Regions from separate parts of the Streptomyces sp. NPDC050636 genome, predicted to be linked through region 2. Evidence: riboswitches for the same ligand, from Rfam matches in the RefSeq annotation. Region 2 holds a riboswitch; the other holds the start of a gene.

What was found. Region 2 has a riboswitch for cyclic di-AMP ahead of AB0I10_RS09205 (NlpC/P60 family protein). Riboswitches for the same ligand answer to the same signal wherever they lie in the genome.
Region 1: linked by a shared signal. The riboswitch ahead of AB0I10_RS21260 (M23 family metallopeptidase) and the one ahead of AB0I10_RS09205 (NlpC/P60 family protein) in region 2 are both predicted to bind cyclic di-AMP.

What each region holds. Positions count from the first base shown of each region.
Region 1 covers NZ_JBFAIP010000028.1:19,139-22,523, forward strand. Annotated here, with positions in the region: gene AB0I10_RS21260 (M23 family metallopeptidase) at 74-886, opposite strand; cyclic di-AMP (ydaO/yuaA leader) riboswitch at 899-1,055, opposite strand; gene AB0I10_RS21265 (pitrilysin family protein) at 1,319-2,728, opposite strand; gene AB0I10_RS21270 (pitrilysin family protein) at 2,725-3,385, opposite strand, start outside.
Region 2 covers NZ_JBFAIP010000006.1:158,469-161,853, reverse strand. Annotated here, with positions in the region: gene AB0I10_RS09205 (NlpC/P60 family protein) at 1-835, opposite strand, end outside; cyclic di-AMP (ydaO/yuaA leader) riboswitch at 843-1,028, opposite strand; gene pcrA (DNA helicase PcrA) at 1,477-3,385, shown strand, end outside.

The DNA.
Region 1 (3,385 bases), on a different contig from region 2:
GCCGGATACGCCGAAGCCCCGGCCGGGGCCGGGGCTTCTCAAGGACGCTGCGACGGAACGGGACGTCGGACCGTCAGATGCTGACGCCGTGCGCGCGCAGGTAGGCGATCGGATCGATGTCCGAGCCGTAGTCGGGGCCGGTGCGGGCCTCGAAGTGCAGGTGCGGTCCGGTGCTGTTGCCGGTGCTGCCGGAGAGGCCGATCTGCTGGCCCGGGGTGATGGTCTGGCCGACCGAGACGCCGAGGGACGACAGGTGGCCGTACTGGGTGTACGTACCGTCGTTCATCTTGATCACGATGTTGTTGCCGTACGCACCGCCCCAGCCGGCCTCGACGACCGTGCCCGCGGCGACGGAACGCACCGACGTGCCGGAGGCGGCGTGGAAGTCGATGCCGCTGTGGCTGCCGGAGGACCACAGCCCGCCGGATGTCTTGTACCCGGTGGACACGTAGGAGCCGGCGACGGGGGCGACATAGGCGTTGAGGCGCTTGCGCTCCGCCTCGCGGGCCGCGCGCTCCTTGGCCTCGCGCTCCGCCTTGGCCTTCGCCTCGGCCTTCTTCTTGGCTTCCTCGGCCCGCTGCTTGGCCTCTTCGGCGCGCTTCTTGGCCTCGGCCTCGGCCTTCGCACGCGCGGCGGCGGCTTCGGCGGCCGCCTCCTGGGCGTCGGCCTGGGCCTCCAGGCGGTCGGCGAGTTCGCCGCCCAGTACGACGGCCCGGCTCAGACCGGTGTCGTGGGTGCTCGCCTCGTCCGTGGCGGCCAGCGCCGGCGACGCCACGGAGGCGACGACGCCGGTGGCCGCGAGGGTGGCTATGCCGGCGATGTTGCGGGTCGTACGAGCGCTGCGGCTCGGACGGCGGTGTTTCCCGGTAGCACGGATGAACGCCATCTGGTGGCTGGTCCTTTCCTTCCTTCTCGCCTACCGGGTTAGCTGACGGGTTCGGAGCAGGAAGGTCTCCTACGGACTCCTCCGGAGAGAGGTCCGATTCACCCCAGGGGACATGTGGGTCCCCGGCTCCCCTGGCTCGCGCCGTACGGGGACTCGGCGATGACTGTCCGGTGCCGCGGTTGCGGCGCACTTCTGGCGAACAGCCGGACCGACGCTAAACGGGACATCTTTCAATCGGCAAACAGAACCGCATTTTTGTGCCATACGCCACACGGGTACGGAGCAACCAGCCGCAACAATCCGGACATACGGGAGATCCCGTGGCGAGCGAGCGCCACGGGATCCCTTTTGTTGCCATATGTCAGGCGGTCATCGTCGTGCCGGACCGCTCTCCAGCCGGCTCCCCGGTCACCTCCGGGTCACCGCGGCAGGTCAGCTGCCGACGACCGTCACCTCACCGATGCCCAGCTCCCGGACGGGCCCGGCGATCTGCGCCGCGTCGCCCACCAGAACCGTCACCAGCCGGTCCACGGGGAACGCGTTCACAGCGGCCGCCGTCGCCTCGACGGTGCCGGTCTCGGCCAGCCGGGCGTACAACTGCGCCTGGAAGTCGTCGGGGAGGTGCTGCTCCACCTGGTCGGCGAGGGTGCCCGCGACGGCCGCCGCGGTCTCGTACTTCAGCGGCGCGACCCCGACGAGGTTCTGTACGGCGACATCCCGCTCGGAGTCCGTGAGGCCCTCGGCCGCCAGAGTGCGCAGCACCTTCCACAGGTCCTCCAGCGCCGGCCCCGTGGAGGCGGTGTCCACCGAGCCGCTGATGGCCAGCATCGCGGCGCCGCTGCCGTCGGCGGAGGAGCGCAGCACCTGGCCGAAGGCGCGCACCCCGTAGGTGTAGCCCTTCTCCTCGCGCAGCACCCGGTCCAGCCGGGAGGTGAGGGTGCCGCCCAGGCAGTACGTGCCGAGGACCTGCGCGGGCCAGACACGATCGTGCCGGTCGGCGCCGATACGTCCGATCAGCAGCTGCGTCTGGACGGCGCCGGGGCGGTCCACGATCACCACGCGGCCGGTGTCGTCGGCGGTGATCGGCGACGCCTTCACCGGCTCCGCGGTGGAGCCGGTCCAGGCGCCGAGGGTGTCGGCGAGCGCCGCGTCCAGGTCGACGCCGGCGAAGTCGCCGACAACGACGGCGGTGGCCGTGGCGGGCCGTACATGGGCGTCGTAGAAGGCACGGACGGCCGCCGCGTCGATCCGCTCGACGGTGTCCTCGGTGCCCTGGCGGGGCCGCGACATCCGGGAGGTGGCCGGGAACAGCTCCTTGGACAGTGCCATGGCGGCGCGCCGGGCCGGGTTGGCGAGCTCGTGCGGGATCTCGTCGAGGCGGTTGCGTACGAGCCGCTCGACCTCGCTGACCGGGAAGGCGGGGGCACGCAGCGCGTCGGCGAGCAGGCCGAGCGCGCGGGCCAGCCGGGACGCCGGCACTTCGAGGGACACCCGCAGCCCGGGGTGGTCGGCGTGCGCGTCCAGGGTGGCGCCACAGCGCTCCAGCTCGGCGGCGAACTCCTCGGCGTCGTGCTTGTCGGTGCCCTCCGACAGAGCGCGCGCCATGATCGTGGCGACACCGTCCAGGCCCTCGGGCTCGGCCTCCAGAGGAGCGACGAGGTTGATCTCGACGGCGACGACCTGCTGGCCGGGGCGGTGGCTGGTCAGGAGGGTGAGCCCATTGGCGAGTTGCGTGCGCTCGGGGGCGGGGAAGGCCCACGGCTTGGGCGCGCCGCCCTGGGGCTGCGGGTGGAAGTCCATGGTGCTCACGATGGACCCTGCGCTGGCAACGGCGTCACTCACTGGGCCGTCTCCTCTTCCTCGGTGTCGGCAGCCGTGTCGGCGGGCTCGGTGGGCTCGTACACGAGCACCGCTCGGTTGTCGGGGCGCAGCCGGGCCTTGGCGACCGCCTGCACCTCCTGCGGAGTGATCTCCAGTACGCGCTGGACGGCGGTCAGCGCGAGCTGCGGGTCGCCGAACAGGACGGCGAAACGGCACAGTTCGTCGGCGCGGCCGCTGACCGTCGCGAGGCGGTCCAGCCATTCGCGCTCCAACTGGGCCTGCGCGCGCTCCATCTCCTCCGGGGTCGGCCCCTCGGCGGCGAAGCGGGACAGCTCCTCGTCGACCGCGCGCTCGATGCCCGGGACCTCCACGCCGCCGGACGTCTTCACGTCGAGCCAGCCGAGCGAGGGCGCGCCGGCCAGCCGCAGCAGGCCGAAGCCGGCGGCGACGGCGCTGCGGTCCCGGCGGACCAGGCGGTTGTAGAGGCGGGAGGACTCGCCACCCCCCAGGACGGTGAGCGCGAGGTCCGCGGCGTCCGCCTCACGGGTACCGTCGTGCGGCAGCCGGTAGGCCGCCATCAGGGCGCGGGAGGGAACCTCCTCCTCGACGACCTCGCGCAGTTCGCCGCCGACGATGTCGGGCAGCGTGCCGTCACGCGGCGGCTGCTTGCCGTCGTGC
Region 2 (3,385 bases):
GCGCCTTCTCGGCCTTGGCGGCGTATGAGCCGTCATCGGTGGAGCCGCCGCCGGTCTGGCCGCCGGTCGAGCCGTCCGAGCCGTCGTTCTGGTTCTGCTCCTCGCGCCGCTGACGCTCCTTCTCGGCCTCGGCCTGCTTGCGGGCCAGCTCCTCGGCCTTGCGCTTGGCCTCCGCCTCCCGCTCGCGCTCCAGCGCCGCCAGCCGCGCCTTCTCCTCGGCGGTCAGCCGGGACAGCAGTTGCCGGGCCTCGGCCAGCTTGCTCTGGACGGACTGCTTGGACTCCTTCAGCGAGGCCTGGGAATCCTGGAGCTGGTCCAGGCTGCGGGTCGCCTCGGCGCGCTGCCGGGCCGCTGCCGCCGCCTGCTCCTGGTAGTCGGTGACGGCCTGCTTCTCGCGGCCGGTCAACCGCTCCATGAGGTGGCTGCGGTCGAAGAACTGCTGCGGGTCCTTGGCGAGCATCAGCTGCGCCGTCGGATTCATTCCGCCGGTGCGGTACTGCGCCGAGGCGAACGTGCCCAGCTGGCGCCGGGACTCGTTCATCTTCTCCGCGCGCTTGGCGGCGGCGTCGAGCAGGCCGTCCACTCTCTCGCGCTGCTCGGTGGCCTTCTCCTTGGCGGCGTTGTACTTCTCGGTCGACGCCTCCGCCTGGTGGTAGAGGTCGTCGACCTTCTGCTTGACCTCTTCGATGCTGGGCTTGGGCGCCCTGGGGGCCGCGTCAGCGGTCTGCGAGAGCAGCGTGACCGAGGCGAGGGCAGCAGTGGTGAGCCCGGCTGCCGTACGGCGGCCTCCGGGCGAGGTGAGAACGCGGGTGCGCGGCTTGCGATGCGACGCCAAGGCCGGCGACTCCTTCCGTGGACCGCCTACCGGGTTAGCTGTCGGGTTCGGGCGGTGTCGCTGACGGAAGGCTTGCCCTACGGTCCGTACGTCCGCGAGTGGCGGCCGTACCGATCGATTCACCCCGGTGGTGCTGGTGGGTCCCCGGCTCCGGGTGCCTTCGTGGCAGGGCCGGACTCGACGGAGGCGGCCCGTGCTGACGCTGTCGTCCGCGGGAATGCGGGCTGCCCGATCGTGCACGGTAGCCAACTCGTGTGGCTCCTGTGAAGGCTGATGTTCGATATGCCCGAAACCTTTTCGTGACCTGAATGTGTTTCGGGGATTCTGGTGGCAGTTGCCGGCTTCGGGGCGGGCGGTTCCCGGGGAGACGAGAACCGACACCCTGGCTGATACGGGACCGCAAATACGGCGGAGGGCCCGGCTCGTACGGACCGCGACCGGGCTCGTACGAGACATGACGCGGCCCGCACGGGCCGGCACCCGGCTCATACGGGCCACGACTTGGCCCGGCACGGGACGGCGACTCCCCCTTGCTCCAGCCCCGCCACCAGCCGTTCCACCCCCCGGCCGCACGCCCCTCCAGCCCGACATCGCCGACTCCGCAGCGAGCTGTCAGTGGGGCGGCCTAGACTCGGTGGGCGATGAGCAGCCTCTTTGACGACAGCTTCCTGGCGGACCTCGGCCCCAAGGGCGACGAGCCCCCGCCACCACCCGAGGACGAGCACGGCCCGGTCCCGGAGGAGATCCCCGCCGATCTCTTCGACGGGAAATTCGACGCGCCCGCGCCCCGCGAGGCGTACTACCGCGACGGCGCCGCCCGCCCGGCCGTCGACCCGGCGACGCTGCTGGAGGGACTCAACGACGAGCAGAAGGCCGCCGTCGTGCACACCGGCGGCCCGCTGCTGATCGTCGCCGGCGCCGGCTCCGGCAAGACCCGGGTGCTCACCCACCGCATCGCGCATCTGCTCGCCGAGCGGCACGCCCACCCCGGCCAGATCCTCGCGATCACCTTCACCAACAAGGCCGCCGGCGAGATGAAGGAGCGCGTCGAGGAGCTGGTCGGCCCGCGCGCCAACGCCATGTGGGTCTCCACCTTCCACAGCGCCTGCGTCCGCATCCTGCGCCGGGAAAGCAAGAAGCTGGGCTTCACATCCTCCTTCTCGATCTACGACGCCGCGGACTCCAAGCGCCTGATGGCCCTGGTCTGCCGCGATCTCGATCTCGACCCCAAGCGCTTCCCGCCCAAGTCCTTCAGCGCGAAGATCTCCAACCTCAAGAACGAGCTCATCGACGAGGAGACCTTCGCCGACCAGGCCGCCGACGGCTTCGAGAAGTCCCTCGCCGAGGCGTACGCGATGTACCAGGCACGGCTCCGCGAGGCCAACGCCCTGGACTTCGACGACATCATCATGACGACGGTCAATCTGCTGCAGGCCTTCCCGGATGTCGCCGACCACTACCGCCGCCGCTTCCGCCACGTCCTCGTCGACGAGTACCAGGACACCAACCACGCCCAGTACACCCTCGTACGCGAGCTCGTCGGCCCGCCCGAGACCGCCGCCGAGCTCTGCGTCGTCGGCGACGCCGACCAGTCGATCTACGCCTTCCGCGGCGCCACGATCCGCAACATCCTCCAGTTCGAGGAGGACTACCCGGACGCGACCACGATCCTGCTGGAGCAGAATTACCGCTCCTCGCAGACGATCCTGTCCGCCGCCAACGCCGTCATCGAACGCAACGAGAACCGCCGCCCCAAGAACCTCTGGACGGACGCCGGCGCCGGCCCCAAGATCACCGGCTATGTCGCCGACACCGAGCACGACGAGGCGCAGTTCGTCGCCGACGAGATCGACCGGCTGACGGACGCCGGCGACGCCAAGGCCGGCGATGTCGCCGTCTTCTACCGCACCAACGCCCAGTCCCGCGTCTTCGAAGAGATCTTCATCCGGGTCGGGCTGCCCTACAAGGTCGTCGGCGGTGTGCGCTTCTACGAGCGCAAGGAGGTCCGCGACGTCCTCGCGTATCTGCGGGTACTCGCCAACCCCGAGGACACCGTCCCGCTGCGCCGGATCCTCAACGTCCCCAAGCGCGGCATCGGCGACCGCGCCGAGGCGATGATCGACGCCCTGTCGGCGCGCGAGAAGATCACCTTCCCGCAGGCGCTGCGCCGGGTCGACGAGGCGTACGGGATGGCGGCGCGGTCGGCCAACGCCGTCAAGCGGTTCAACGTCCTGATGGAGGAGCTGCGGACGATCGTGGAGTCCGGGGCCGGCCCGGCGACGGTCCTCGAAGCCGTCCTGGAGCGCACCGGCTATCTCGCCGAGCTGCAGTCGTCCACCGACCCGCAGGACGAGACCCGCATCGAGAACCTGCAGGAACTCGCCGCCGTGGCCCTGGAGTTCGAGCAGGAGCGCGGCGAGGAGAACCCGGGCACCCTCGCCGAATTCCTGGAGCAGGTGGCGCTGGTCGCCGACTCCGACCAGATCCCGGACGAGGATGCGGAAGGCACCGGCGTCATCACCCTGATGACGCTGCACACCGCCAAGGGCC